Regions from separate parts of the Micromonospora sp. NBRC 110038 genome, predicted to be linked through region 2. Evidence: riboswitches for the same ligand, from Rfam matches in the RefSeq annotation. Region 2 holds a riboswitch; each other region holds the start of a gene.
What was found. A riboswitch is a leader RNA that binds a small molecule or an ion and turns the genes downstream of it on or off. The one in region 2 is predicted to bind cyclic di-AMP.

Region 1: it holds a riboswitch for cyclic di-AMP, as region 2 does, so the genes downstream of both, LPU61_RS14590 (hypothetical protein) here and LPU61_RS26930 (hypothetical protein) in region 2, are expected to answer to the same signal.
Region 3: it holds a riboswitch for cyclic di-AMP, as region 2 does, so the genes downstream of both, LPU61_RS05820 (C39 family peptidase) here and LPU61_RS26930 (hypothetical protein) in region 2, are expected to answer to the same signal.

What each region holds. Positions count from the first base shown of each region.
Region 1 covers NZ_BBOL01000003.1:645,232-654,926, forward strand. The annotation lists gene LPU61_RS14580 (AAA family ATPase) at 1-1,350, shown strand, start outside; gene LPU61_RS14585 (cation diffusion facilitator family transporter) at 1,457-2,371, shown strand; cyclic di-AMP (ydaO/yuaA leader) riboswitch at 2,525-2,654, shown strand; gene LPU61_RS14590 (hypothetical protein) at 2,659-3,729, shown strand; gene LPU61_RS14595 (SRPBCC family protein) at 3,779-4,228, opposite strand; gene LPU61_RS14600 (STAS domain-containing protein) at 4,306-4,668, opposite strand; gene LPU61_RS14605 (hypothetical protein) at 5,010-5,153, shown strand; gene LPU61_RS14610 (hypothetical protein) at 5,315-5,722, shown strand; gene LPU61_RS14615 (cellulose-binding domain-containing protein) at 5,862-8,639, opposite strand; gene LPU61_RS14620 (hypothetical protein) at 8,868-9,695, opposite strand, start outside.
Region 2 covers NZ_BBOL01000009.1:300,783-310,477, reverse strand. The annotation lists gene LPU61_RS26970 (cation-translocating P-type ATPase) at 1-762, opposite strand, end outside; gene LPU61_RS26965 (hypothetical protein) at 775-1,785, opposite strand; gene LPU61_RS26960 (heavy-metal-associated domain-containing protein) at 1,817-2,026, opposite strand; gene LPU61_RS26955 (metal-sensitive transcriptional regulator) at 2,175-2,477, shown strand; gene LPU61_RS26950 (DUF305 domain-containing protein) at 2,683-3,339, opposite strand; gene LPU61_RS26945 (hypothetical protein) at 3,424-4,119, opposite strand; gene LPU61_RS26940 (heavy metal translocating P-type ATPase) at 4,224-6,245, opposite strand; gene LPU61_RS26935 (YibE/F family protein) at 6,600-8,024, shown strand; cyclic di-AMP (ydaO/yuaA leader) riboswitch at 8,191-8,321, shown strand; gene LPU61_RS26930 (hypothetical protein) at 8,326-9,351, shown strand; gene LPU61_RS26925 (carbonic anhydrase) at 9,469-9,695, opposite strand, start outside.
Region 3 covers NZ_BBOL01000001.1:1,509,510-1,519,204, reverse strand. The annotation lists gene LPU61_RS05845 (TetR/AcrR family transcriptional regulator) at 1-410, opposite strand, end outside; gene LPU61_RS05840 (ABC transporter permease) at 636-1,532, shown strand; gene LPU61_RS05835 (ABC transporter ATP-binding protein) at 1,525-2,343, shown strand; gene LPU61_RS05830 (bifunctional cytidylyltransferase/SDR family oxidoreductase) at 2,488-3,987, shown strand; gene LPU61_RS05825 (CDP-glycerol glycerophosphotransferase family protein) at 4,030-5,730, shown strand; gene LPU61_RS05820 (C39 family peptidase) at 5,876-6,748, opposite strand; cyclic di-AMP (ydaO/yuaA leader) riboswitch at 6,965-7,107, opposite strand; gene LPU61_RS05815 (hypothetical protein) at 7,564-8,331, opposite strand; gene LPU61_RS31565 (hypothetical protein) at 8,478-8,906, opposite strand; gene LPU61_RS05805 (acyltransferase) at 9,092-9,695, opposite strand, start outside.

The DNA.
Region 1 (9,695 bases), on a different contig from region 2:
ACGGCGACGTTGCGCTCGCTGGGGTCGATGTTCCCGGGGATGGGCGCGACGCGCACCGACCCGCCGGAGGTGGCGGCGGTGAAGGGGTCGCTGCGGATGCGCCGGGTGCTGGAGCGGGCGGTGCGGGACGCGGTGCCGGGCGGGCCGGGCGAGCTGCGCCTGCTCTACCGGGGTGAGCTGCTGCGGCTGGACCGCCGGGAGCTCGACGACATCCGGGACCGGGCGCTGGGCCGGGGGGCCCGCCGCAACGAGTCGCGCCGGGCGGGCTTCGACGGGGTGTTCGCGGCGCTGTGGGCGCAGGCCCGGCGGCTGGGCATCGGCCGGCTGCCGGAGCAGCGCGCGTTCGAGGACGAGATCGCCGAGCGGCCCGAGTTCCGCGAGTTCCTCAAGGCGTGGTGGCCGCGGCTGCACCCCCGGCACGTGCTGGGCTGGCTGGCCCGCCCCGACCGGCTGCGGCGGTACGCCGCCGGGGTGCTGTCCCGGGCGGAGGTCGGCCTGCTCGTCGAGGCGTACCGGGCGCTGGACGTCGAGGGGCTCACGATCGCCGACGTCGCCCTGCTCGACGAGCTGGACGCGCTGCTGGGCAAGCCGCTGCAGCCGAAGCGGGCGAGGCGCGACCCGTTCCAGCTCGCCGGGGGCGTACGCGAGCTGAGCACGCATGCCGACCGGCAGCGCGCGGCGCGGGAGGCGGCCCGGGAGCGGCCCGAGGACTACCGCGACTTCGCGCACGTGGTGGTCGACGAGGCGCAGGACGTGTCGCCGATGCAGTGGCGGATGATCGGCCGGCGTGGCCGGTTGGCGTCCTGGACGGTGGTGGGCGACCCGGCGCAGACCGCGTGGACGGGGGACCCGGAGGAGCTGACCCGGGCCCGGGACGCGGCGCTGGGCCGCCGCCGGCGGCACCAGTTCGAGCTGACCACCAACTACCGCAACTCGGCGGAGATCTTCGCGGTGGCGGCGGCGGAGATCCGCCGGCTCTACCCGGACCTGGCGCTGCCCCGCGCGGTGCGGTCCACCGGCGTGGCCCCGGTCGAGCTGACCGTGCCGGCGGCCGAACTGGCGGCGGCGACCGTCGCGGCGGTCGGCGACCTGCTCGGCGAGGTGGAGGGCACGGTCGGGGTGATCACGCCGGTGCCGCGCCGCGACGAGGTGGCGGGCTGGCTGGCGGGCCGGGCGGCGCCGCGCCTGCAGGTGGTGACCAGCCTCCAGGCCAAGGGCATGGAGTACGACGGGGTGGTGCTGGTCGCCCCGGGCGAGATCCGGGCCGACCCGGGGTCGGGCGTGCGGACGCTGTACGTGGCGCTGTCCCGGGCGACCCAGCGCCTCGTCACCGTCGAACCCACGGGCTGATCCGGCGCCCGGCCGTTCCCCGGCCGGACCGCTGTCGATCACTTGCACATATTGCGATGTGAGCATAGATTGGGCCGGGCGGGGATCACGGACGGAGGGTGTGGGCGTGGGCGCAGGTCATGACCACCACCACGGGGCGGCGAACGCGGCGGACCGCCACTCGGGTCGACTCTGGGCGGCGTTCGCGCTGCTCGCCGCGCTGATGATCGTCGAGGCGGTGACCGCGCTCGGCACCGGCTCGCTGGCGCTGCTCTCCGACGCCGGGCACATGTTCACCGACGTGCTCGGCATCGGCATGGCGCTCGCCGCGATCACCGCCACCCGCCGGGCCACCGCCGACCCGCAGCGCACGTTCGGGCTCTACCGGCTGGAGGTGCTCGCCGCGCTCGGCAACGCCCTGCTGCTCAGCGGCGTCGCCGTCTACGTCCTCGTCGAGGCCGTCCGCCGCTTCGGCGACCCGCCCGAGGTCACCACCGGCCCGATGCTCGTGGTGGCGGTGCTGGGCCTGCTCGCCAACGTCGCCGCGTTCGCCCTGCTGCGCAGCGGGGCGAAGGAGAGCATCAACCTGCGCGGGGCGTACCTGGAGGTGCTGGGCGACCTGCTCGGGTCGGTCGGCGTGATCGGCGCGGCGGCGCTGATCATGGCCACCGGCTGGTGGTGGGCGGACCCGGCGGTGGCCGTCGCGATCGGCGTGTTCATCCTGCCCCGCACCTGGCGGCTCGGGCGGGCCGCGGTGCGCATCCTGGTGCAGGCCGCGCCGGAGCACCTCCAGGTGACCGCCGTGCACGACCGGCTGGCCGCCGTGCCCGGCGTGGTCGAGGTGCACGACCTGCACGTCTGGACGCTGACCTCCGGCATGGAGGTCGCCTCGGCCCACCTGACCATGGCGCCCGGCGCGGAGGTCGGCGCGGTGCTGACCGCCGCCCGCACCGCCCTGCACGAGGACTTCCACATCGAGCACGCCACCTTGCAGGTCGAGCCGGGAGCCGCCCGCGACGGCTGCGGGCCGGCCGGCTGGTGAGACCGAGGCTCATCAATTTTCGCGACATTCGTGGCCGAATGACTGACTTGACAGGTTTCATCCGCGTACCCTCCGTCACGGAAGCAGCGCTGGTCCCACGCGCACCGGTAGGCTCGGCCCCGGCCATCGCCGGGCGGCGCCCTCCGGCGCCTGTGGTGGCCGCCGCCTAATCGCCTGCGGGCGAGCCGGGGAACCATGTTTGTGGGGTGCATCCGCTCCAGCGGTAGGGATCTTCCGTCCCGAACCCGTCAGCTAACCCGGTCGGCGGCTGACGGAAGGACACGCATATGCCAGTAGTGGCACCTGTAGGAAGGCTCGCCGCCCGGGTGGCGGCGGCGCTGGTGCTGACGCTCGCCGTCGGCCTCGGGGTCGCGCCGGTGACGCCGGCCGGGGCCGCGCCGCCCGTCGGCCTGCTCGCCGCACCCGGCGACGACGAGGAGGGCGGCACGCCCGCCCTGCGCGCCCAGCTCGAGGCGGCGAGCAAGGGCTACCTGGAGGCCAAGACCGCCCTCGACCGGTCGGTGAAGCGGCAGCAGCAGCTCGGCGGCCAGCTCAAGACGGTCGAGGCCGAGCTGGTCACCCGTGGCGCCAAGGTCGGCGAGATCGCCGGGGTGGCGTACAAGAAGGGCCGGCTCACCGCCGCCTCGGTGCTGCTCGACAGCAGCTCCCCCGAGGGGTTCCTGGACCGGGCCGCCGCGCTCGACACGATCGCCGCGAACGAGGACCGGGCGCTGCGCGAGCTGCTGACCACCCGGGACGAGGCGACGAAGACCCGGCAGGCCCTCGACGGCGAGATCCGCGAGCAGCGCAAGCAGGTCGCGCTGATGGGCAAGCGCAAGGAGCAGGCCGAGCGGGCCCTCACCGTGGCCAACAACAAGGCCAGCAGCAGCGGCGGCGGGTCCAGCCCGGGCGGCACCTCCAGCGCGAACGCCACCCCCGCGAAGCGCAACTCCGACGGCTCCTGGCCGGCGGAGTCGTGCAGCGTCAACGACCCCACCCCCGCCAACGGCTGCATCACCCCGCGCACCCTGCACGCGCTCAACCAGGCCAAGGCCGCCGGCTTCACCCGGTACGTCTCCTGCTACCGGCCCGGCGGCTCAGGCGAGCACCCGAAGGGCCGGGCCTGCGACTTCGCCGCGCAGAAGGGCGGCTTCGGCGGCGTGGCCAGCGGCGGGGACCGCACCTACGGCAACAACCTGGCCGCGTACTTCGTGCGCAACGCCGACCGGCTCGCCGTGCTGTACGTGATCTGGTTCAAGCAGATCTGGCTGCCCAGCAGCGGCTGGAAGGCGTACAGCGGCGGAAACGGGGACCCGTCCAGCGACCACACCAACCACGTGCACCTGTCGGTGATCTGACCCGCGACCGCCCCGGCGGCCCTCCCCCGACGGGACGGTCGCCGGGGCGCTACGCCGCCCGGCCGAGCACCTCGCCGAGCCGGCGGGCCAGCCCGAGGTGCGCCGAGCGGGCCTGCCGGAAGGCGTACGCGAACAGCGGCGTCGGTGCGACCAGGGTGATCTCCACATCGACGCGGACGAGGCCGTCCGGCTCGTCGCGCAGCCGCGTGTGGTTACGCACCGTCGTGGCCGGCCGCTGCCGGGCCACCGTGACGATCTCGTCGTCGGTCACCACCAGCACGTCCGCCTGGTACGTCACGCCGAAGCGCACCGGCCCGGCGGCGAGCTCGTCGGTGATCGCGTAGCTGGCCAGTGCGCCCGGTCGGGGCGACAGCCGGCGCACCCGCGTGATCAACGGATGCAGCTCGGTCTGCCGGGCGGGATCGCTGAGCAGCGCCACCGCCTCCGCCCGCGAGCAGCGGGCCTGGACCGAGTACTGGAAGCTGTCGCGCCGGGGCATCCGTCGATCGTCCCCCACCCGGGGGCGTGGGGGAAGGGTCGAAGGCCCCGGCACGTGGACCAGCGCCGGCAGCCGCGTCAGGCGCCCGGCAGCACCTCGGGGGCGGCCGTGCCCGCGAGGTAGGGCTCCGGGGCACCGAAGAGCCCGAGCAGGCCGGTCACCCAGAGCTGCCGGTGCACGAAGCGGCTCGGCTCGGTGACGACCAGCTTCACCCCGCTGACCTCGGCGGTCTGGAAGCCGGCCACCATCGCGCTGATGCCGACCGAGTCGATGAAGGTGACGAGACGCATGTTCAGCTCGATGCGGGCGGGCCGCCCCTTGGTGAGCACCTCGGCGATGGCTTCACGCACCTCGTACGCGGTGTCGACGTCGATCTCACCGCGCGGGGCGATCTCGATGACACCACCGGAAAGAACCGACTTCACGATCGACAGGCTCACGCGAGCACCTCCACTCGCCCGTTGACGGGCGCCTCATCAGTACGCGGGCCGCGACCGAGAGTATTCCTCCGATGGCCTCGGTCGCCACCCCTCGGGATGAGCAATTCGTGGATCAGGGCAAAACACGTTGCCCTTATCCGGACTTTTCAGATCCTGTTTGCCGGACGACCAGCCCGGGGGCCGGTGTCGCCGACCCAGGGTAGCGGTCCCCTCCGACCTTTGCGCGCACCCCGCACCCCGGGCGTGTGCCCACCCGGCCGCCACCGGCGGGACACGCCACCGTTGCCCGCCCCGCCTAGCATCGGCGGCGTCCACACCCGTAGCACGGAAGGGACCACCCCATGATCCGGAGACTGGCCGGCCTGGCCGGCGTCGGCGCGCTGCTCGCACTCATGCTGGCCTGCGGCTTCGGCGGCGCCGGGGACGACGATGACGATGACGACGACGACTTCGCCCGGGGCGCGGCGGTGGTGTCCGTACGCTGAGGGCACGGCCGGCGCGCGCCGGGGGGTTTGCGGCGGCGCCGGGTGGGGCACTGCCCCGGTGGGCGGACCGCGCCGGGGCAACGCCCGGGCGCGGTCCGCCCACCGGACCCACGCCGCAGTCCGAAGTGGCCGCAAGCTTCGGCACCCGAGGAGGTAGCACGATGTTCGGAACCAACCTGCTGGAGCGCCGCAGCAAGCCCGAGCGGATCGCGGACCAGGCGTGGCAGCACCTGGCCTCCGCCGTCGTCTCGGCCGGGGACAGCGTTCGCGACACCGCCCGCTCCGCCCGGCGCAGCGGCTCGGGCCTCGCCGACGAGGCGGGTGACCTGGTCGGCTCCGCGGCCGACGAGGCGCGCCGCCGGGCGGTGCTGGCCTTCGACGCGCTCGCCGGTCGCCGGCCCGCCCTGCCCTGGGCGCTGCTGATCGGGGCCGCCCTGGCCGGCGCGGCGATCGGCTGGGCCGCCGGTTCGGCGGCGCGGGCCGCCGGGCGTCGGGGCGAGCGCGACGTCGAGGAGATCGAGTTCGTCGACGTCGACCGGCCCAACTCCCCGGTCGGCCTGGACGGCTGAGCCGCCGGCCGGCTGGGCCCTGAAGGGCTGAGCATCCCCGGCCGGCCGTCGCCGGCCCTTCGAGACGCGAACCGGGCCGGCCTCCGTGCGGGGAGGCCGGCCCGACGTCTCGGGACCGCGCGGGGCGGTCAGTGTGCGGTCAGTTGGCCGTGCAGGTCAGGATCGCCGGGGTCGAGTTGGCTCCGGTCCCGCTGGCCACGAAGCCGAAGGTGGTGCTGCCGCCGACGGGCAGCGTCCCGTTCCAGCCCGCGTCCCGCACCACGACCTGCGCGCCGGTCTGGGTGTAGGTGCCGCCCCAGAGCTGGGTGATCTGCTGGCCGCCGGGGAAGTTCCAGACCACGCTCCAGGAGCTCTTCGCCGAGCCGCTGTTGTTCTTCACGGTCACCTCGCCCTGGAAGCCGCCGGACCAGGAGGTGGTCACCTTGTACGTCGCCGAGCAGGCCCCGGCCGGCACGGGCGTACCCGTCGGGGTGGCCGGCGGCGTCGTGGCCGGGGGCGTGGTCGCCGGAGGCGTGGTGGCCGGCGGCGTCGTCGCGGGCGGCGTGGTCGCCGGCGGGGTGGTCGCCGGCGGGGTGGTCGCCGGGGGCGTCGTGGCCGGCGGGGTCGTGGCGCCGCCGAGCCGGTCGGCGACGATGATGCCCCGCCCGTTGGTGCCCAGGTAGGCCCGCCCGTAGACGCGCGGGTCACCGGTCAGGGCCTCGCCCGCGTTGCCGTACTGGTGCTTGTCGTCGTTGATCCGGACCCAGGCCGCGCCGGTGTTGTCCGACCGGAACAGGCCGGCCTGCCCGTCGATGGTGCCGAAGACGAACAGCGCCGGGTACGTCTGCCCGGGGGCCGCCTTGCCGAAGCCCACGTTCACCGCCGACGACACGCCGGCCTGCTTGGCGAAGGTGGCCCCGGAGTCGGTCGAGCGCCACAGCCCGCCCTCGCCGGCCAGCCAGATCTCGCCCTCCTTGCCGGGCAGCGCCTTGAACTTGACGTTCCCGGTGCTCGGCAGCCCGGTGGCCGCCGACGCGGTGAAGCTCGCCCCGCCGTTGGTGCTGACGTAGAACTTGCCGCCGGAGAAGCCGTAGAACTTGTTCTTGTTGACCCGGTCGGACTCGACGACGGCGTTGGCCGGGATCCCGGTCGCCGCGGTCCACGAGTTGCCGAAGCCGACCGAGCGGACGACCTGCTGGCCGGCGTCGCCGGGCGACCAGACGAACTGGCTGCCGTCGGCGGACGCGGCGACGGTGCCGCCGTTGTTGATCCCACCCGGCTCGCTGCCCTGGAACCAGTTGGCCCCGCCGTCGGTGGAGAACGCGACGTGGCTGTCGTTGGGGCGGTCGGCGTCGGTGAAGTTGCCGGCCCGCACCATCACGGCCGGGTTGGTCTCGGCGTAGTCGATGCTGGTGGTGCTGGTGAAGACCGGCTGGCTGAAGATCTTCGCCGGCACCGTGTCGAGGTCGGTGTGCCGGAAGCCGCCGAGGTCACCGAGCGCGCTGACCAGCGGGGCCCCGGTGGGCGGGCTGATCAGGTCGAGCACGGCGGTCTCCTCCAGGCCCTTGACCATCGGCTTGATGGTGAGCTGGCCGCCGGTGTCCCACTTGGTCAGGTCGGTGCTGCCGTAGATGGTCGCGCCGGTGCCGTACATGAAGCGGTTGGAGTCGTGCGGGTCGATCTCGACCGACTCGTTCATCCAGCCCAGCTTCGGCGTCTCCTCCGGCGGGGCCGGGTTCGTGCCGAAGGTCAGCCACGGCACCGAGGAGATGTCCATGGTGTACTTCTTGCTGCGGTCCGGGTAGCTGGTGAACTCCCAGATCCGGGACCAGGTCGCGCCCCCGTCGGTGCTGCGCCAGAAGATCGCGTCCGGCCACCAGGAGATCTGGGTGGCCACCATCAGGGTGTTCGGCTTCTGCCGGTCGATGGTCAGGCCGGAGTAGCCGAAGTACGCGTCGGAGCTCGACGACGGGATCGGGCTGATCTGCGTCCACGCGCCGGTGGCCCGGTTGAACTTCCACACGTCGCCCTTGGCACCGTCGTACGGGCCGCCGGTGTCGCTGGTGGCGATGTAGAGGTAGCCGCCCACCGGGTCCACGACGCCCTTGTGGGCGAGGTAGCCGGTCGGCTGGCCGGGGATCCGCTCCCAGGTGGTGCCGCCGTTGGTGCTGCGGTAGACCGGGTTGGCCTTGTCGGCCACACCGACGTAGATCGTCTGGGTGGTGTTGCCGGCCGTGCCCGTGCTCTTGTCGAACGACACCCAGGTCAGGCCCTGGTTCTGGCTCTGGTAGCCGGTGGTGTCGTTCGGGTCGGCCTGGTAGTTGCCGACGTTGGGGAAGTTGGCGACCTTGGCCCAGGTCGCGCCGTAGTCGGTGCTGCGCCACAGGCCGTTGCCGCCCTCGGCGCCGTAGTAGATCGTGCTGTTCTTGTTCGGGTCGACGGCGAGGCGCTCACCCATGCCCCGGCCGGGCATGTTGCCGCCGTTCTTGAACGGCAGCTCGGTGACCTGCCAGGTCGCGCCCTTGTCCGACGAGCGCAGGATCGCGCCCTTGTTCGGGTCCCAGTCGTTGGTGTACATGCCGACGGCGGCGTACACCCGGTTGGTCTGCACCGGGTCGGTGGCGACGCTGACCACGCCGTTGTAGCCCCACTTGTCCGCGCCGACCCAGTCCAGCAGCGGCGTCCAGGACTGGCTGGCCTGCTCCCAGCGGTACAGTCCGCCGATGTCGGTGCGGGCGTAGATCAGGTTCTTCTCGGTGGGGTTGTAGACGATGCCGGGGACGAAGCCGCCACCGTCGATCCGTACGTTCTTGAAGGAGTACGGCTCCGAGGCGGCCGCGGCCGCCTCGGTGGACGGGGCGACGGTGAACTGAACGGCCACGACTGCCGTGGCGGCGGCCAGCACGGTGGTGACCGCGCCGACGAGACCTCTCCGCATCTGCGGTTTCCTCTCGGGGATGCCCGTGGTGGTGGGACGAGCACGACGTCGGCGGTCGACGGACGACCGTGCCCAGGCCCGACGTCGGGGCGCGGGAAGCCTGCCCTGGCTTCCCACCGGCGCGCGTGGCTCCCGCTGCCGAGGAAGGCATTCACGGTAACCTCTCCCGGGCCGAGTTAGGAAGCACTCCCAACAAACTCGCCCGGCCGGCGGGCCGGCGGCGGCCGATCAGTCGAGGTGGTAGACGTACCCGTCGCCGACGGCCTCGCGCCGCACGCCCAGCCCGTCCACCGGCCGGGTCTCCGCGCCCTGCCACGGCGTGCCCGCCGTGTAGGCCGGCAGCACCACCACCGTGCGCACCCCGACCCCCCGCAGGTACGCCACCGACGCGGCGTCCGGGAAGCCCGCGCTCGCCGCCCGGATCTCCTGCTGCTTGGCCGGGACGAACGACGCCAGCCCGTTGACGATCTTCGGGAAGCCGTCGGTGGACCAGAGCATCACGTGGAACTCCCGGATGCCGTCGCTGGGCAGCACCAGCGCCGGGCCGCGCAGCCCGTGCATCGCCGCCGGCGCGACCGGGGCCGGCACGTGCGGGGTCCGGTTGACGCCCTCGGCGAGCACCAGCAGCACCGGCAGCACCAGCACGAGCCGCCCCCAGCGCCGCCACCCGCCGCCGGGCCCGCCCGCCGGCTCCGACGCCGGCTCCGGGCCCGACGCCGCGTCCGGGCCCGGCTCGCGGGACGGCTGCTCCGCGTCGCCCACCGTCAGCGCCCCGGCGGCCAGGACGCCCAGCAGCAGCGTCGTCCACAGCACCAGCCGGCCCGGGGTGCGCACGCCGTCCCAGCCCGGCACGTGCTCCACCAGCGTGACGTACCCCGGGTCGCCGTCCCCGCCCAGCGTGCTGCCGGCGGCCAGCGCCACGGTCACCAGCACCCCGACGGCCAGCGCCACCCGGTGCCGCACCCGCCACGCCGACACGAACAGCCCGGCGGCGGCCAGCCCGATCAGCACCATCCCGGGCAGCAGCGTCATCTCCCCGGCGAAGCTCAGCGAGGC
Region 2 (9,695 bases):
GGCGACGTCCCGCGCGCCCAGCTCCAGCAGGGCGCGCAGCGCGGCACCGGCGGTCCGCTTGGAGCGCGCCTCGAAGTAGCGGCCGGCGAGGATGAACACGGTCACCCCGGCCGCCGTCTCCAGGTAGATGTTGCCGGCCCCGTCGGTGCGGGTGATGTCGAACCGGAACGGGTGGGTCATCCCCGGCATGCCGGCGTCGCCGAGGAACAGCGCCCACAGCGACCAGGCGAACGCGGCCAGGGTGCCCAGCGACACGAGGGTGTCCATGGTGGCCGCGCCGTGCCGCAGGTTGATCAGGGCGGCCCGGTGGATCGGCAGGCCGCCGTAGACCACGACCGGGGCGGCCAGGGTCAGCGACAGCCACTGCCAGTAGTCGAACTGCCAGGCCGGGACCATGGCGAGGACGACCACCGGCACGGCCAGGGCCACGGACACCCACAGCCGGGTACGCAGCCCGCGCAGCTCGTCCACCGGCTCGGCGGCGGCCGTGGGCGACTCGGGCGAGGGCGAGGGCGACGGTGGGGGCGGCAGGGCGGCCGTGTAGCCGGTCTTGGTGACGGTGGCGATCAGGTCGTCGGGGGTGACGTCGTCGGCGTACGAGACGGTGGCCTTCTCGGTGGCGTAGTTGACCGTGGCGGTCACGCCGTCCATCCGGTTGAGCTTCTTCTCGATCCTCGCGGCGCAGGACGCGCAGGTCATGCCGCCGATCGCCAGCTCGATGCGGTTCGGTGCGACCGGTAGCGGTCGCGTGGGCGAGCTCATCGCTGCCTCCCGTCAGTCGTGCCCGTGCCCGGGGGCGCCGTGGTCGGCGTCGGCGGTCGGGGTGCTGGTGGCGGCCGGTGTGCCGGTCGTCGTAGGTGTGCCGGTCGTCGTCGGTGCACCCGACGCGCCGGGACCGGCTCCGGCGGGGGTGCCGGCGACGACGGTGAACTCGGCGGTGCGCACCGTGTCGCCGTGCCGGAAGTCGAGGTAGAGCCGGTAGGTCCCGGCCGACGGGAACTCGGCGGAGAACGTGACCGCCGGCCCGGCCAGGGTCGCCCCGTCGCCTGGCGCGCCCTCCGGGTGCACGTGCAGGTACGCCAGGTCGCCCTGCCGCAGGGCCACCAGGTGCCCGTACGCGCCGAGGTAGGGCTGGAGGTCGGTGACCGGCGTGCCGTCCCGGCTGACGGTCAGGGTGAGCCGGCTGGCCCGGCCGGGCTGGGCCGTGCCGGCCAGGGTGACGGTGTAGCCGTCGACGGTCGTGGCGGCGGCGGGCGGTGGCAGCGGCCGGGCGTCGAGCGCGCCGGGGACGGTGACGTCGACGCCGAGGGTCAACGCCGGCCCGCCGGCCGGGGTGAAGTCGGCGAACGCCCGCCAGACGCCGGGGCCGGCGAGCGGGGACGCCACCCGCCAGGTGCCGTCCGGCCCCGCCTCGGGGTGGACGTGCCGGAAGCCGGAGAGGTCCCGCCGGGCGACGATCAGGTGCATCCGCTTGTCGTGCGCGACCTCGTAGCGGGTGACCGGCCGCCCGTCGGGGCCGGTGATCCGGAAGGCGAACTCGCCGGCCGGTGCGGCCAGCGGGGCGAGGGTGTAGCCCCGGTCGGAGACGAGCAGCCCGCCGGGCAGGTGGGCGGCCGGCGCGTCCCCGGCGTCGGCGTGGGTGGTGCCGTGGGCGGGGTCGTCGGCGTCGTGGCGGGTGTCGGCGGCCGGGGCGACGGGGCCGACCACCTGGCCGACCCCGTACGCCGCGCCGAACACCGCCGCCAGGCCGAGGGCGAAGCCGCTCAGCTTCGTCGCCGTGTTCATCGTGTGCCTCGGTTTCTCCGCAGGGGCGGCGTCACGCGTCGACGAGGGTGTATCCGGCCTCGTCGACGGCGGCGCGCACGGTTTCGGTGTCCAGCGGGTTGTCGCTGGTGACGGTGACCCGGCCGCCCTCCAGGTCCACCTTGACGTTGGTGACGCCGTCGATCGCGCCGACCTCGGTGACGACCGAGCCGGCGCAGTGCCCGCAGCTCATCCCCCGCACCTCGTACGTCGTGCTGACCATCGCTCTCTCCTTCCGCTGCACCTCACGTTACCCCCGGGGGGTAAACGCGAGGCGGACCACCGTCTCAGGAACGCCAGGAATACCGGGTGGGGGTATCCGACGCAGGGAACCGTACCATACCCCCGAGGGGTATGCTAATCTCGGTCGCATGACCGGACCCATGCCCGCCCCGACCCGGGGGTACACCGCCAGCAAGGACCAGTTGCTCGCGCGGCTCCGCCGCGTGGAGGGTCAGGTCCGCGGCATCGAGAAGATGGTCGACGAGGACCGCTACTGCATCGACGTGCTCACCCAGATCTCCGCGATCCAGGCGGCCCTGGACAAGGTCGCCCTCGGCCTGCTCGACGGGCACGCTCGGCACTGCCTGCACGAGGGCGCCGTCGAGGGCCGGGCCGACGAGATGGCCACCGAGATGATGGCCGCCGTCGGCCGCCTCATGAAACGCGGCTGACGCCCGCCCGGCCCACTGACGCCGCCCGCGCAGCGCGACTCGCGCCTGTCGGCTCGCGACTCGCCCCGCGCCGCTCGCGACTCGCCCCGCGCGCCGACAGGCGCTTGATCGACTTCATGTCGGCGACATGGGGGCATCCCGAGCTGCGGACACCCCCACCTCGCCGGCATGACGCGTGGCGCGGCCCCGCCGTCCGATCCGGCCGTCAGAGCCGGCCGACGATCTTCCTCATCTGGTCGATCTCACCCTGCTGGCTGGTGGCGATCTGCTGGGCCAGCGCCTTGGCCTCGGGGTTCGCCCCCGCGGCCAACTCCTCCCTCGCCATGGTGATCGCGCCCTCGTGGTGGGCGATCATCATGGTCAGGAACTGCCGGTCGAAGCCGACGCCGCGCGCGCCGGCCAGCTTCGTCATGTCCGCCTCGGACATCATCCCCGGCATCTCGTGGTCCATCTCCGGCATGCCGTGCCCGTGCCCCGGGGCAGGCGACGGGACCGGCCGGCCCCACCCCGTCAGCCAGCCGGTCATGGTGGCGATCTCCGGTGCCTGGGCGGCCTTGATCGCGGCGGCGAGCCGCTTGACCTCCGGGTCCGCGGCGCGGGTCTCGGCCAGCTCGGCCATCTCCACGGCCTGCCGGTGGTGCGGGATCATCATCTGGGCGAACATCACGTCGGCGTCGCCGAACGCGGCCGGCCCGCGCGTCGGAGTCCCGGCGGCGCTGGCACCGGCAGCGGTGGTGCCGGCGGCCGGCTGGGCGTGGCTGGGCGAGCCGTGGTCGGCGGAGCCGCAGGCGGCCAGGCCGAGGACAGCGGTCAGGGCCACGCCGGCAAGGGCGGCGCGGCGCGCGGTCGTACGAGTGGTCATGGCGAATCCTTCGGTCTCGGTCACGTACGAGGGCAGGACGGAGACACGGGTCACCGGCAGAGCCGGGCACCGCGCCGGGGCGTCCTACGTACGCGACACCGAGACCTCGGCCAGCCGAAGGCCGAGCGGGCGGGATGGCGGGGCGCGCGGCCCGGCGGACACGCCACCGGCCTGCCAGCCGGGCGGGCCGGGTGCCCGGGCACGGGTCAGCAGGAGCACGGCGACGAGCAGGGCCACCCCGAGCGCGCCGAGCACCGCCAGGCAGACGCTCCAACCGGACGGCCCGTCGGCGCGACCACCGTCCGGCAGCAGCCGGGCGGGCGCACACCCACCAGCCGGACAGCCGGCGCGGCCACCCAGGGTGACGGCGGCGTCCATGCCGCCGACGGGGACGGCCATTCCACCGGCGAACGCCCAGAGCGCATCCGCGCCGCCGGCGAGCGCCACAGGGACAGCCGCGCCGCCGGCAAGCACCACGGGGACAGCGGGCGCCACGGAGCCGCCCATGCCGCCGACGAGTGCCACGGGACCGCCCGTGCCGCCGACGAGTGCCACGGGACCGCCCGTGCCGTCGGCGAGCGCCACGGGGACAGCCGCGCCGTCGGCGAGCGTCGCTGGGGCCGGGTGGCCGTCGCGCGGTGTTGCCCCGTCGTGGCCGGCGTGGGTGCCGCCGGAGTGTGCGCCGTGGCCGAGGGTGTGCATGGCGGCGAGGCCGATCAGGGTGCAGAGCAGCAGCGCGAGGCGACCCCACCGCCCGCCCGTCACCGCCGTCGTCCCCACACCACCACGCTAGAGCCTCGCCCGGGGTCGACTCACCTCGCCTCGCGGATGCGGGCGCGGAATGTGACCCGGCACCGCGAGCCGGGCCGCGGCCCCGACCGCGATCAGCCGGGGGTGAGGCGGACCCGGCGGAGCAGTTGGGCGTTCAGCGCCACCACGATCGTGGACGCCGACATCAGGATCGCCCCGACCGCCGGGCTCAGCGCCACCCCCGCCCAGGCCAGCACCCCGGCGGCCAGCGGCAGGGCCACCACGTTGTAGCCGGCCGCCCAGGCCAGGTTCTGCACCATCTTGCGGTAGGACGCCCGGGAGAGCCGGGCCACCGCCGCCACCCCGCGCGGGTCGGACGAGGCGAGCACCACCCCGGCGGACTCGATCGCCACGTCCGTGCCGGCCCCGATGGCGATGCCCACGTCGGCGCGGGCCAGCGCCGGGGCGTCGTTGACCCCGTCGCCGACCATCGCCACCGTCAGCCCACGTCGTTGCAGCTCGGTGACCTTCCCGTCCTTGTCGGCCGGCAGCACCTCCGCGAAGACCTCGTCCACACCGGCACGGAAGCCGAGGTCGGCGGCGACCGCGTCCGCCACCGCCCGGGCGTCCCCGGTGATCATCGCGATGGTCCGGATGCCCTGGGCACGCAGCTCGGCGATCGCCTCGCGGGCCTCGGGGCGAACTTCGTCGGCGAGGGCGAGCGCGCCGAGCACCGTGCCGGGAAGGCGGACCAGGTGCAGCACGGCGGCCCCTCGCCCCGCCCAGTCGGCGGCGGCCTGCTCCAGCTCGGTGGGGAGGCCCACGCCCAGCTCGCGCAGCAGGGCCGGCCCGCCCACGGCGTACTCCGTGCCGTCGATCGTGGCCCGCACCCCACGGCCCGGCAGGGCGCGGAAGCCGGTGGCCGGTGCGGGGCCGCCGCGCTGTTCGGCGGCGGCGACGATCGCGCGGGCCAGCGGGTGCTCGCTGTCCGCCTCGACGCCGGCGGCCAGCCGCAGCAGCTCGTCCTCGCCGGTGCCCGCGACGGCCGCGACGCCGGTCACGGCGTGCTCGCCCCGGGTGAGGGTGCCGGTCTTGTCGAACAGCACCGCGTCGACGGTGCGCATCCGCTCCAGCGCGAGACGGTTCTTCACCAGGATGCCGGAGCGCGCCGCCACCGCCGTGGACAGCGCGATGACCAGCGGGATCGCGAGCCCCAGCGCGTGCGGGCAGGCGATGACCAGCACCGTGACGGTCCGCACGACGGCCTCGTCGGTGTCGCCGAGGAGGGACCAGACCACGACCGTCACCACGGCGGTGGCGGTGGCGACGTAGAACAGCCAGGCCGCGAAGCGGTCCGCGAGCACCTGGGCCCGGCCGCTGGAGCGCTGGGCCTCGGCGACCATGCGCTGGATGCCGGCGAGGGTGGTCTCCTCGCCGGTGGCCTGCACCTCGACCCGGAGCGCGGAGTCCGTGGCCACCGTGCCCGCCACCACCCGGTCGCCGACCGACCGGGCGACCGGGCGGGACTCGCCCGTGATCATGGATTCGTCCAGCTCGGCGGCTCCGTCGACGACCCGGCCGTCGGCCGGCACCCGACCGCCGGGCCGGACCAGCAGCACGTCGCCGACGTGCAGCGCGGCCACGGGGACCCGCTCGGTGCCGCCGTCGGGCCCGACCCGCTCCGCGTCGTCGGGCAGCAGCGCGGCCAGCGCCGCGAGGGCGCCCCGGGCCTGGCCGATCGCCTTCATCTCCTGCCAGTGCCCGAGCAGCATGATGGTGACCAGCGCCGCCAGCTCCCACCAGAAGTCCAGGTCGAACGCGCCGGCGCTGGTGGCCAGCGACGCGGCGTACGCCACGCTGATCGCCATCGCGATGAGCAGCATCATCCCGGGTGCCCGGTCGCGCAGCTCCCGGACCGCGCCGACCAGGAACGGCCACCCGCCCCACCAGAAGACGGCCGAGCCGAGCACCGGGCCGACCAGGGCCCGGCCGGGAAACTCCAGCGAGTAGCCGAACCAGTCCATCACCATGTGGCTGGTGACGACGATCGGCAGGGTCAGCGCGAGGCAGACCCAGAACCGGCGGCGGAACATCTCCGGGTCGTGCCCGGCGTGCTTGTCGTGCCCGCCGTGTCCGGCGTGCTCGTCGTGGGCCATGTCTCCAACATGCCCTGCCGGCCGTCGAATCGGCAGGATGTCGGCCAGATGGCGGTATCAGGGCGGCCGGAACACCGCCATGTCGCCGACATGGTGTCGGCCGACCTGCGTTCGCAGGTGAGGGTGGCTACGATTCCGGGCGATGGGACGTGGGATCCCGCTCCGGGCGGTCCGCAGGGCGGAGACCGGGCCGCCGGTGGGGCGGGGCTTCGGGCGACCCGCGGGACGGGCAGGTCCTCCGGCGGCCGGCCCGGTGCGGTCGTCCGGGCAGCCGGCCCGGATCGATCGCCCGCGACGCTGAACCGTCCGGGCCGCCGAGCCGTATCCCGCGCTGACACCGTTTGGAGATCGTCGATGGGCGCCGACCACAACCGACCCGCTCCGCCCACCCCACCGGGGGTGCGGCGGGTCCTCGTCGCGACCGTGGTGCCCCTCTTCGTGCTCACCGTGATCGCGGCGGTCGTCCTGTGGCCCCGCGACGGCGGTCCCGAGGTCGACGGCGGTTCGCCGGTGCCCCGCTATCACGGCACGGTGACCCGGGTGGTCACCGAGGAGTGCCCGCCGCAGCCGGAGACGCCGGAGGGCGGCGGGCCGGGCGTCGCGGACGGCCCGTGCGGCACGGTGACCGTCCGGGTGGAGCAGGGGCCCGACGCCGGGCAGCAGGTCGAGACGCCGATCCCGACCGGCCCCGGCGCGCCCACCGTAGCCGTCGACGACCGGATCGTGCTGGTGAAGCTGACCGACCCGGCCGACCCGGCGGCGAGCACCTACAACATCGCCGAGCACCAGCGCGGCGCCCCGCTGATCTGGCTGGCGGTGGTGTTCGCGCTGGCGATCGTCGCGTTCGGCCGCTGGCGGGGGGTGGCCGCCCTGGCCGGGCTCGCCGCCACCTTCGCCATCCTGCTGACCTTCGTGCTGCCCGGCATCGGCGCGGGCGGGTCGCCGCTGCCGATCGCCGTCGTCGGCTCCGCGTTGATCATGTTCGTGGTGCTGTACCTCACCCACGGGGTCACCGCGCAGACGTCGGTGGCCGTCCTCGGCACCCTGGGCAGCCTGGTGCTCACCGGCCTGCTGGGCACCCTGGCCACGGCGGCCACCCACCTCACCGGGTACGGCAGCGAGGACGCCACCACCCTGTCGATGTTCCGGGGCGACGTGGACCTGCACGGCCTGCTGCTGGCCGGCATCATCATCGGTTCGCTCGGGGTGCTCGACGACGTCACCGTGACCCAGGCGGCCACGGTCACCGAGCTGGCGCACGCCAACCCGGGGCTGTCCCGGTTGCAGCTCTACCGGGCGGCCACCCGCGTCGGCCGGGCGCACATCGCCTCCACGGTCAACACGATCGTGCTGGCGTACGCGGGCGCGTCGCTGCCGCTGCTGCTCCTGCTCACCGCCGACTCCCGCCCCGTGACCGAGATCCTGACCAGCGAGTTCCTCGCCCAGGAGATCGTCCGCAGCGCGGTCGCCACGCTGGGCCTGATCGCCGCCGTGCCGCTCACCACCGGGCTGGCCGCCGTGGTCACCGCAGCGGGGCGCACGGCGGCGGGACACACGGCTGAGGGGCACACCGCCGCGTCCCGGCCCGGCCCAACGGACGGCGGGGACGTGCCGGCGGCGCGTACCCCCGGGGGCGGGCGGCGGACCGCGGACCGCAATCTCGCGCTGGAGGCGCTCGGCGGCGGCCGGGCGGCCGAGGGGTTCCCCGACGACCACGCCCCCACCCACCCCCCGGCCGGACGGCCGCACCGAGAAGGAGGCACGGACACCGCATGGTGACACTTCACAGCGTGACCGGTGGCGGCATCCGCCCTGAGAAGCGCATCACTGATTACCGATGGCGATTACGAAATGACGCTTTTAGTCGGCATCCGGACGTAGCTCCCCGCATGGGCTCTCGGGTAACCTCGCTGCCGGTCACCGCCGAAGGCGCGAAGCGGCGCCTGCGGTGCCGCCGCCCAATCGCCGCAAGGCGAGCCGGGGAACCAGGTGCCCGGGGTGAATCCGCGCGAGCGGTAGGGGCCGCTTCCGCCCCGAACCCGTCAGCTAACCCGGTCGGCGGTCGATGGAAGGGAACATTGTGACGGCACCCCTGCACCGCTGGTTGACACCCGTGGTGGCCGTGCTCGCTGCCCTGGCGGTCGTCGCCGGGCCGGCCGCCCCGGCGCTCGCCCTGCCCGCCGCCGCCCCCCAACCCTCGGGGCACGAGGAGGACGACGAGCCCCAGCTCATCACCGACGTCATCGAGGCGACGAACCGGGACTACGCCCAGGCGAAGTCGAAGCTCGAGAAGTCCAAGAAGCGCCAGGCCCAGCTCGCCGACGAGGTGCGCAAGGCCCAGGAGGAGCTGGACGCGCTCGCGCCGCAGGTCGGCGAGATGGCCGCGCAGTCGTACCGGACCGGCCGGGTCGGCGCGATGGCGATGCTGCTGGAGAGCAACACACCGGACTCGTTCGTCAAGCGCGCCTCGGCCCTCGACGAGCTGAACATGGTCAACGCCAACAAGCTGGCCGAGGTCAGCGCGGCGAAGAACCGCGCCGAGCAGGCCAAGCTCGCGCTCGACGCCGAGGTGCGCGAGCAGCAGAAGCAGGCGTCGGTCATGGCGAAGAAGAAGTTCGACGCCGAGAAGGCACTCGCCCTGGTCGGCGGCAAGGGCTTCACCGGCGGCCTGGTCAACGCCACCTCCCCGGTCGCGAGGATCGGGCCGGGCCGGACGTCGGACGGCGACTGGCGGCCCGAGTCGTGCAGCGAGAACGACCCCACCACCTCCGGCTGCATCACGCCCCGCACCCTGCACGCCTACAAGGAGACCAAGCGGGCCGGCTTCAACCGGTTCGTGGGCTGCTACCGGCCGGGCGGGCCGTGGGAACACCCCAAGGGCCGGGCCTGCGACTGGTCGCTCCAGAACAGCGGGTTCTCCCCCTGGCACAACAACGACACCCGGATGTACGGCAACAACCTCGCCGCGTTCCTCATCCGCAACGCCGACCGGCTCGGCATCTACTACGTCATCTGGAACCGGCAGATCTGGTTCCCGGCGACCGGCTGGAAGTCCTACAGCGGGCCGTCCAACCACACGGACCACGTGCACATGTCGCTGCTCTGACGCGGCGCGCCGCGCACGACGAGAGGGGCCGTCCCGCTGTGGGGGCGGCCCCTCTCGTCGTGTCTCGGGCGGCGGTGCGCGTCAGGGCCGGGGTGAGCGCCGGGCGGCGGGGGTGCGTCAGGCGGCGGCGCGGGCCGGGGTGGCGTCCGCCGCCATGGCGGCCGGCACGGCGGCCACCGTCCGCACCCCGCCGGCACTGAGCCGGTACGACATCCCGACGACCGCGCAGCGGCCCGCGTCGACCTCGGCGGCCAGCACGGGCGACCGGTCGAGCATCGCCTCGACCGTGCACGCGATGTGGATGTCGACGATCTCGTCGATGCCCTCGACGCCCCGCTCGGCGG
Region 3 (9,695 bases), on a different contig from region 2:
TCCTGCTGCTGGGCCCGTAGCGCCGCCTGGAGGGTGGCGTCGATCTCGGGGTTGCGGGCGGCCTCGGCCAGCAGGTCGGGCACGATCTGCGCGGCCAGGGGGTGGCTCAGGGCGTGCGCGACCACCCGCAGCAGCAGGCCGAGGTCGCCGCGCAGGCTGCCGGTGTCCAGGCTCGGCAGCTTGCTGCCGGCGGCGGCGCCGACGACCTCGACGACCAGCTCCAGCTTGGAACTCCAGCGCCGGTAGATCGCGGTCTTGCTGACCCCGGCCCGGCGGGCGACGGCCTCGATGGAGAGCCGGCCGTAGCCGACGGCGGCCAGCTCCTGCATCAGCGCGCGGCGGATGGCCGTGGTGATCTCGCCCCGCAGCACCGCCGCGCCGGCCGGCGCGCGCCTCTTCTCGGTGGTCACGGCAGACTCTTCTCGCGCGTCACGGCAGACCCTCCTCGGCTGTCACGTGGGACAATGTACCGCAACGACGCTACGGTTGCGTCCCGACGTGGTTATGGACTACCTTCCACGCAGCGACGAGGCGGCGCTCCCACGCACCGGCCACCGGCGAACCCGTCGTCGCACCCACCCCGTTGGTACAACAGACGCACCCCGCTGGCACGACAAGATCGGAGCGCCCATCCCATGGCCAACACCGCGCTGGCCGACCCCGACGCAGGCCTGACCCAGGCGCAACTGGCCGCCCGGTACGGGCTGCGGGTCGCCGGCGAGCGGCCGTCCCTGGCGGAGTACACCCGCCGCCTGTGGGCGTACCGGCACTTCATCGCCGCGTACTCGAACGCCAAGCTGGTCGCCTCGTTCAGCAACGCCCGGCTCGGGCAGCTCTGGCAGGTGCTCACCCCGCTGACGAACGCGGCGGTCTACTACCTGATCTTCGGCCTGGTGCTGAAGCAGAACAGCATCCCGAACTTCATCGCGTACCTGACCGCCGGGTTGTTCATCTTCAACTTCACCCAGACCGCGGTGCAGAACGGCACCCAGTCGATCACCGGCAACCTGGGGCTGATCCGGGCGCTGCACTTCCCCCGGGCCTGCCTGCCGCTCGCCGTCATGCTCACCCAGTTCCAGCAGCTGATGGCCTCGCTGGTCGTGCTGATGGGCATCGTGCTGGTCACCGGCGAGCCGCTCACCGTCGAGTGGCTGCTGCTCGTGCCGGTCGTGCTGCTCCAGGCGCTGTTCAACGCCGGGCTCACCATGGCCGTGGCCCGGATGGGCTCGAAGGTCGCCGACCTCAAGCAGGTGATGCCGTTCCTGGTGCGCACCTGGATGTACGGCTCCGGCGTGCTCTACAACGTCGCGCTGTTCGAGGAGAACCTGCCGGGCTGGGCGACCCGGATCGTCGAGGCGAACCCGATGCTGGTCTACATCGAGCTGGCCCGGCACGCGCTGCTGGAGGGGGCGCCGCTGCTCAACTCCTCCATGGTCCAGGCGTGGACGTACGCGGTGGCCTGGGCGGTCGTGATGGGCGTGGGTGGTTTCATCTACTTCTGGCGGGGCGAACAGGAGTACGGCCGTGGCTGAGCACATCGAGGCGTCCAACGACGTCACCGTGACGCTGCCGAGGATCGTCGAGCGCATCCCGACCGTGGTGGTCGACGACGCGCACGTGATCTACCGGGTGCACAAGGGCGCCGCCGGCGGCACCAGCCCGGTGGCCGCGCTGAAGCGGATCATGTCCCGCACGTCCGCGCCGAACATCCGGGAGGTGCACGCGGTCAAGGGGGTCAGCTTCACCGCGTACCGGGGCGAGGCGATCGGGCTGATCGGCAGCAACGGCTCCGGCAAGTCCACCCTGCTGCGGGCCATCGCCGGGCTGCTGCCGGTCAACCGGGGTGCCGTCTACACGCAGGGGCAGCCGTCGCTGCTCGGCGTCAACGCCGCCCTGCTCAACGACCTGCCCGGTGAGCGCAACGTCACCCTCGGCTGCCTCGCCATGGGCATGCAGCCGGCCGACGTGGCCCGGCTCGCCCCGGAGATCATCGAGTTCTCCGGGATCAACGAGCGCGGCGACTTCGCCTCGCTGCCGATGCGGACGTACTCCTCCGGCATGGCCGCCCGGCTGCGCTTCTCCATCGCGGCGGCGAAGAAGCACGACGTGCTGCTGATCGACGAGGCCCTGGCCACCGGCGACAAGGGCTTCCGCAAGCGCAGCGAGCAGCGGGTGCGGGAGCTGCGGGAGGGCGCGGGAACGGTATTCCTGGTCAGCCACCAGCTCTCCTCGGTGCGGGACACCTGCGAACGGACGATCTGGCTGGAATCGGGCGTGCTGCGGATGGACGGCCCGACCGACGAGGTGCTGCGCGCGTACGAGGACTTCTCCAACAAGAAGTAAGGTTGCGGCGTCCGTACGGTGTCGTGCGGGTGTCTTCCCCACCGCGTCGTCCCTGGGGGGCGGCGCGGTGGTTGCGTTATGGTTCACCCGGCCGCCGTGCGGCCGTCACCCCCTGTTCGCAAACCGTGAGAGTGAGGATCGGCAATGACGCAGGACCACACCACTGGCCCGGACGCCACACCGGAGACCCCGGCGCCGTGGCGGCCCTCGCGGACGGTGGCGGTGGTGCTGGCGGGCGGGACCGGGACCCGGCTCGGCCTCGGCATCCCCAAGCAGCTGCTGAAGATCGCCGGCAAGCCGATCATCGAGCACACCCTGGCGGTCTTCGAGGCGGCCCCCGAGATCGACGAGATCATCGTGCTGATGGCCGACGGGCACGTCCCCGACGCCCAGCAGATCGTCGACAAGGCCGGCTTCCGCAAGGTCAGCAAGGTCATCGCCGGCGGTGACACGCGCAACGCCACCACCCGCATCGCGCTGGACGCGGTCGGCGAGGGCGACGTCAACATCCTCTTCCACGACGCGGTGCGCCCGCTGCTCAGCGGCCGGATCGTGCGGGAGTGCGTCAACGCGCTCTGGACGTACTCGGCGGTCGACGTGGCGATCCCGTCGGCCGACACGATCATCCAGGTCGACGACAACGACTGCATCACCGACATCCCGGTGCGCTCCACGCTGCGCCGGGGGCAGACCCCGCAGGCGTTCCGGTCCGGCACGATCCGCGAGGCGTACCGGATCGCCGCCGGCGACCCCGACTTCGCCGCCACCGACGACTGCGGCGTCGTGCTGCGCTACCTGCCGGGCACCCCGATCAAGGTGATCGACGGCTCGGACGAGAACATCAAGGTCACCCACCCGGTCGACGTGCACCTGGCGGACAAGCTGTTCCAGCTCGCCGCCGCGCAGGCCCCCCGGCTGACCGACCGGGGCTACACCGAGGAGCTGACCGGCCGCACGATCGTCGTGTTCGGGGGCAGCTACGGCATCGGCCACGAGCTGACCGAGCTGGCCCGCCGCCACGGCGCGCAGGTCTTCCCGTTCAGCCGCTCCACCACCGGCACCCACGTCGAGCGCGCCGAGGACGTCGAGGCCGCGCTGAAGACCGCCTTCGAGGCCACCGGCCGGATCGACCACGTGGTCGTCACCGCCGGCATCCTGGAGAAGGGCGAGCTGGCCGAGATGGACCAGGAGACGATGGACCGGGTCCTGCACGTCAACTTCGTCGGCCCGGTCACCATCGCCCGGCAGTCGCTGCCGTACCTGCAGCAGACCAAGGGCCAGCTGCTGCTCTACACGTCCAGCTCGTACACCCGGGGCCGGGCCCGCTACGCGCTCTACTCGGCCACCAAGGCCGCCCTGGTCAACCTCACCCAGGCGCTGTCCGACGAGTGGGCCGAGTTCGGCGTACGGGTCAACTGCATCAACCCGGAGCGCACCGCCACGCCGATGCGCACCAAGGCGTTCGGCGAGGAGCCGGAGCACACCCTGCTGGCCGCCGAGACCGTCGCCCAGTCGTCGCTGGACGTGCTGATCTCCGAGCTGACCGGGCAGGTCATCGACGTACGCCGGGCGCCGGGCGAGCTGCCCGCCGCGGGCGTGCCCGCCCAGGCCAGCCGGGCGTCCGCCCCGGCCACGGCCGGCTGACGGGTCGACGGCCACCGCGACGGGCGAAGGAAGCGAAGCGACATGCGTGGTGACCTGGTCAGGAAGCTGGCCGCCCGGGTGGCGGCCACCGGCCTGGCGGTGCTGGCGTTCCTCACCCTCGCCCTGACCGGGGCGACGGGCTGGGGCCTGGCGCTCGCGGTGGCGGCCCTCGCCGCCGCCGGCTGGGAGCGCCGGGTCCGCCCGGCCGCCGACAGCACCGCCGAGGCGGTGCTGCTCGCCGCCGGCATCCTCGTCGGGTACGCGCGACGGCTCGACGCCGGCTTCGACCCGGCGCTGGCGGCGACGGCCCTGGTGCTGCTGGGGCTGGTGCTGCTGGTGGGGCCGCTGCGGCAGGCCGGCGACCTGGAGATCCGGGCGGCGAACCTGCCCGTGCGGTCGTGGACCCCGTTGGTCGCGGCCCGGCTGGGCGACGCCCTGCTGGTGCTGCTCGCCGTGGTGGCGCTGGCCGCCGCCCTGGTGCTGCCGGCCTGGGTCGCCCTGCTGGTGGCCCTCGCCGTCGGCGCGGGGGCCGGGGCGGTCGCGGCCGACCTGGCGAAGCGACGGTTCCGGCCCGGGGCGGGCGGCTCGGCGGTGGCCCGAGCGCTGCGGGCGCACCGGCCGGAGTTCCTGCTGCACTTCTCCGCCCCGCCCGGGTCGGAATACCAGGTCACCATGTGGCTGCCGTACCTGGAGCGGATCGGCCGGCCGTTCTTCGTGATGGTGCGGGAGCCGGAGTTCCTCGCCCCGATCGCCGCGGCCACCAGCGCCCCGGTGGTCTACTGCCCGACGCTGAAGGCGATGGACGAGGCGCTGGTGCCGAGCCTGAAGGTGGCGTTCTACGTCAACCACGGGGCGAAGAACAGCCACTGCATCCGGTTCTCGCAGCTCACCCACGTGCAGATCCACCACGGCGACAGCGACAAGGCACCGAGCGCCAACCCGGTCACGGCGCTGTTCGACCGCAACTTCGTGGCCGGGCGGGCGGCGATCGACCGGTACGCCCGCGCCGGGGTGGACATCCCGGCGGAGAAGTTCGTCGTGGTCGGCCGCCCCCAGGTCGAGTCGATCGAGGTACGCCGCGCGCCGGCCACCGGCCTGGCGAACCCGACGGTGCTCTACACCCCGACCTGGACGGGGCACCACGCCGACGCGAACTACTGCTCGCTGCCGGTGGGCGAGACGATCGTGCGGGGCCTGCTGGCCCGGGGCGCGACGGTGATCCTGCGCGCCCACCCGTACACGGGGCAGAACCCGGCGTCGGCGCGGCAGCTCGCCCGGCTCACGGAGCTGCTGGCGGCGGACCGGGCCCGCACCGGGCGGCAGCACGTCTTCGGCGCGGCGGCCAGCCGGGAGCTGTCCCTGGTCGACTGCGTCAACCGCTCCGACGCGCTCGTCTCGGACGTCTCCGGCGTCATCTCCGACTACCTCTACTCCGGCAAGCCGTACGCGGTGACGGACATGGTCGGCGACGGCGACCGGTTCGTCGAGCGGTTCCCGCTGGCCGGCTCGGGTTACGTGCTGCGGAGCGACGCGGGCAACCTCGACGAGGTGCTCGGCCTGCTGCTGGACACCGACCCGAAGGCGGCGGCCCGCTGGGGCACCCGGGCCCACTACCTGGGCGACTTCCCGGCCGAGTCGTACGCCGAGGCGTTCCTTTCGGCGGCCCGCCGGGAGCTGGAGCCGGGCTGGAACCCGCCGGCCCCGCGCGCCGCCGACGCGATGACCCACTCCCCCACCGCCTGATCGTCCCGCCTCCGATTCTTGGACAGTTGCTGTTCGCCTTGAACCGCAACTGTCCAAGGATCGAGGCCGCCCCCGCCTACCCGGAGACGGCACCGGCCCCGGCTCTCTGCGGAGGAGAGCCGGGGCCGGTGGGGGGAGGGTGATGTCAGGCCGAGTAGCCCCGCGTCGCCGCCCAGTGGGCCAGCGCGGCGGTGCTGATCCAGTACGCCGGGACGGCCGGGTCCGCCGAGTCGGCGATGCGCACGGTGCGCCCGGAGTCGCGGTAGCCCACGACGGCGATGTAGTGGCCGCCGGGGAACGAGTGCCAGCCGCCGTCGACGTCGGTGGCGTCGCCGGCGATGTTGACCACGACGCCGCGACCGGCGCTGACCGCCTTCACCACGTCGGCCCGGAGCCGCTCCGTCTCCGCCGGGGTGGCGGCGCCGCCGGGGATCAGCCGGGTCCGGTACGGCTCGCCCTTGACCATCTCGTTGAGCACGCGGGTGGTGTCGTAGGCCGAGTTGGTGCCCATCTCGGTGGTGCCGAGGCGGGCGGCCAGGTCGTCCTGGGTGCCGTCGACACCGGTGGCGGAGAGCGCGTTGCGCACCGCAGCCGGGCCGCAGTAGTAGTAGGTGGTCTGGGCCTCGTAGTCGTAGTCGAGGACCTTGGACGACGGCGGCTTCGGGGCCGCGGGCTTCGCCGTGGTCTTCTTCGGCGTCGCCGAGGCCGTCAGGTCGGGGTTCGGGGCCGCCGAGGTGGCGCTCGGCGACGGCGCGGCGCTGCTCGGGGCAGCGAGCGGCGCGGCGATCCGGGCCTGGGCGCGGCTGGCCGCGCCGTCGAGGCGGGGTGCCACCTCGGCCACGGCGGCGTTGGTGGTCCGCTGCGGGGCGGGGGCGTCGTCGTCGACGGCGGCGAGCAGCGCGCCGGTGCCGGAGGCCAGCAGCAGCGCCGCGGCGGAGCCGGCGACGACCTGGTACGGGCGTTCCGTGGCGAGTCGCCGCAGGTGCCGCTTGAGCTGATCGTTCACGTGTTCCTCCACGGGACGGGGCGGAAGCGGAGGCACCCGGGCGCGCGTCGGCGCACGGCGGCGGGCGGTGTCCGCGGCCGGTGGGGTCCGCTTTCTGGGGCGCCCGCTCAGGCGGGCGTACGCAGGGGTGCGACGGTCAGTGCGCCGGCTCGGCGGCGGCGGACACGGGCACCGGGCTCCGTGGTGGAGGAACAACCCGGGGGGTGGGGTCGTGCTGCACGAGGATGGAACTCCTTCCGATACCGCCTACCGGGTTAGCTGACGGATTCGGGCGGGAAGATCGCCCTACCGCAGGCCGTGGCCCGCGGATTCACCCCGGACGTGCAATGGGTCCCCGGTTCGTGATCTTCACGATTGAGCGGGTCGGCGCGGCGTCGCCTCTTGCGATCGGGTACCGCACCAGACGGGCCGACACTACTGGCCGACGGAAGTCCTGCCAACCCCCCGCCACCTGCTTAAACGTCCGCTGACCGACCCATTTACGGGGCATTCGGAGACTGACGCGACTCAATGGGACTGCCGACCCATCCGACGCCAGCGGACCCGCAACGGGACGACGCGCCGCGAATCTCGGCGATTACCGCCCCCGATCAAACCGAATGGCCCCGCCTGCCCGATCCCACCCCACCATGACCCGCCTCACACCCCCGCCCTGCCCCCGCCCCGCCCCCGCCTCGGTGATCAAGAGAAAAGCGTCAGAGTTGATCTCCACGATGACGCAAACCTCTTGATCACGGCGGTCACCGCAGTGACCACGGTCACGACGGTCACGGCGGTCACGGCGGTCACGGCGGTCACGGCGGTCACCACCACCGCGGTTTCCGCGGTTACCGTGCCGGGGCGGGGCGGGGTGGGCGCCAGCCGGTGATCCCGAGGACCCTGCCGGAGGCCGTGGCGCTGGTCGCCGGCGCGTGGGCGGGCCGGGCGCGCTCGGCGGCGGCGTACGCCTCGGCGGCCAGCGCCCGGGCGGCCTCGGCCGCCAGTTCGGCGTCGCCCCACGCGGCCCGCTCGCGTGCGGCGGCGGCACGGTAGCGGGCCAGCCTGCCGTCCCGGACGGCCCGGGCCAGGACGACCTCCTGCTCCACCGGGTGCAGCCGGGGGTCCCAGCCGCCCCGGCGGGCGAAGACGTCGCAGAGCTGCCCGATGGACAACTCGCCCCGCAGGTGGGCCGCCGTGGCGGCGTGGTGCAGCCAGCGCTCCCGGGCCGCGTACTCGGCGGGGGTACGCGGGGTGTGCGGCGTCGGCAGCGCGCCCGCGTCGCGGAAGCGTCGGGCGGCGGTCTCCGCCTCGTCGTACGCCTGCCAGGCCCGCTCGGCGGCGTCCTGGGCGGCCGTCCAGGCGGCCCGTCGGCGGCGGGCGTTCTGCGCCGCCCCGGCGGCGGCCACCGCCACCTCCTCGGCGTACCGGCGCAGGTCTGCGGCGGCCGGGGCGGGCGGGGCGGCGGGCCGGACCGGGGGCTCGACGGCGGGCGGGCGGTCCCGCTCGGGGCGGGCGACCAGCACGGCGAGCACGGTGAGCGCCAGCACGAGCAGCACGGACCAGATGGCGGCGGCCAGCGGCACCTCGGTCAGGAACTGGTAGAGAACGATGTCCATGGTCGGCACCTCGCGGGCAGGGGAGGCGGAAAGGGATCCGGGCCGCCGCCGGGCGGGACGCCTGCGGCGTACGGGCCCGGCGGCTGGGGCGGCGGTGGGTGAGGGTCGTCGGCGACGGTGGTGGCGGGCGCGGCCCGCCGCGTGGCTCAGGCGGCCGGCGGCGCGCGGGGGCCGACGGCGGCGGGGACGAGCCCGGTCGGCACCCGCTGCGGGGCTGGCGCGGCGACCTGCAGGGGCCCGGCCTCGGCGGGCGGCGGCGCGTCGGCGGGCGGCCACGGGCCGGCGGCACCCGCTGCGGCGATGGAGCCGGCGGCGATGGAGCCAGTGACGGTGGACCCGGCGGCGGATGCCGCGACGGTGCGGGCCTCCGCGACGGCGACGGACCCCGCAACGGAGGCAGCGACGGCAGGGCCGGAGCCGGCCTGGCCGGGGTCGACGCTGGCGGGGAGCACCGTGCCCGGCGGCAGCGACGCGGCACCGAGGGAGAACGCGACCACGACGGCGAGGGTCGCCAGCATCCGCGCCGTCCAGCGCGCGACCCACCACAGGGGACAGGTCAGCGCGACGGGAAGCACCCGTCCACGCTACCGCCACCGGCCGCGCCACGCACCGCCGGCGAGCGTGTCACCTGCTGAACGCGGCGTGGCGCACCACGGACGACGCACCACAGGCCACGCACCACCGCCACGCGTCACCGGCGGCGGGGTCAGGGGCCGGGTCGGCGGCGGAGCAGGGGCAGGGGCAGGCGGCGGGCGGCGGGTCAGGCGGCGGCGGCCGGGGCGCGGGGTCGGCGCGGCGGCCCGAGCCGGCGGGTCAGCGGCATCTCCACCCACCGGTGCAACAGCGCGGCCAGGCCGAGGTTGACCAGCAGGAAGCCGACCGCCGCCAGCGGGCCCCACCAGCCGGGCAGCCCCGTGCCGAGCCGGTCGGCCAGCCGCAGGACGGTGATCATGACGAAGACGTGCACCAGGTAGAAGGCGAAGGAGACCTCGCCGAGCCAGACCATCGGCCGGGACCGCCACGGCGTCCGCGCGCCGCGCACGTCCGCGTCGGCGGCGGCCACGATGACCAGCAGGTACGCCGCCGCGAGCAGCGCCGCCCACAGCTCGGCGCGGATCCACTGGGCGGCGACCACCCAGGTGACGACGAACATGACGCTGGCGGCGGTGAGCCCCGGGCCGCGCCAGCGCCCCCGGCGCAGCAGCTCGGCGGCGGCCACCCCCATCCAGAACTCCAGGGACCGCACGACCGGGAAGATCTGGGTGAACCACCAGGTGCTCTCCTGCGGCACCAGGCGCTGCCCCGGCCAGAGCGCCACGATCAGCAGCGGCACGGCCGCCACCACCGCCCACAGCGCCCCGACC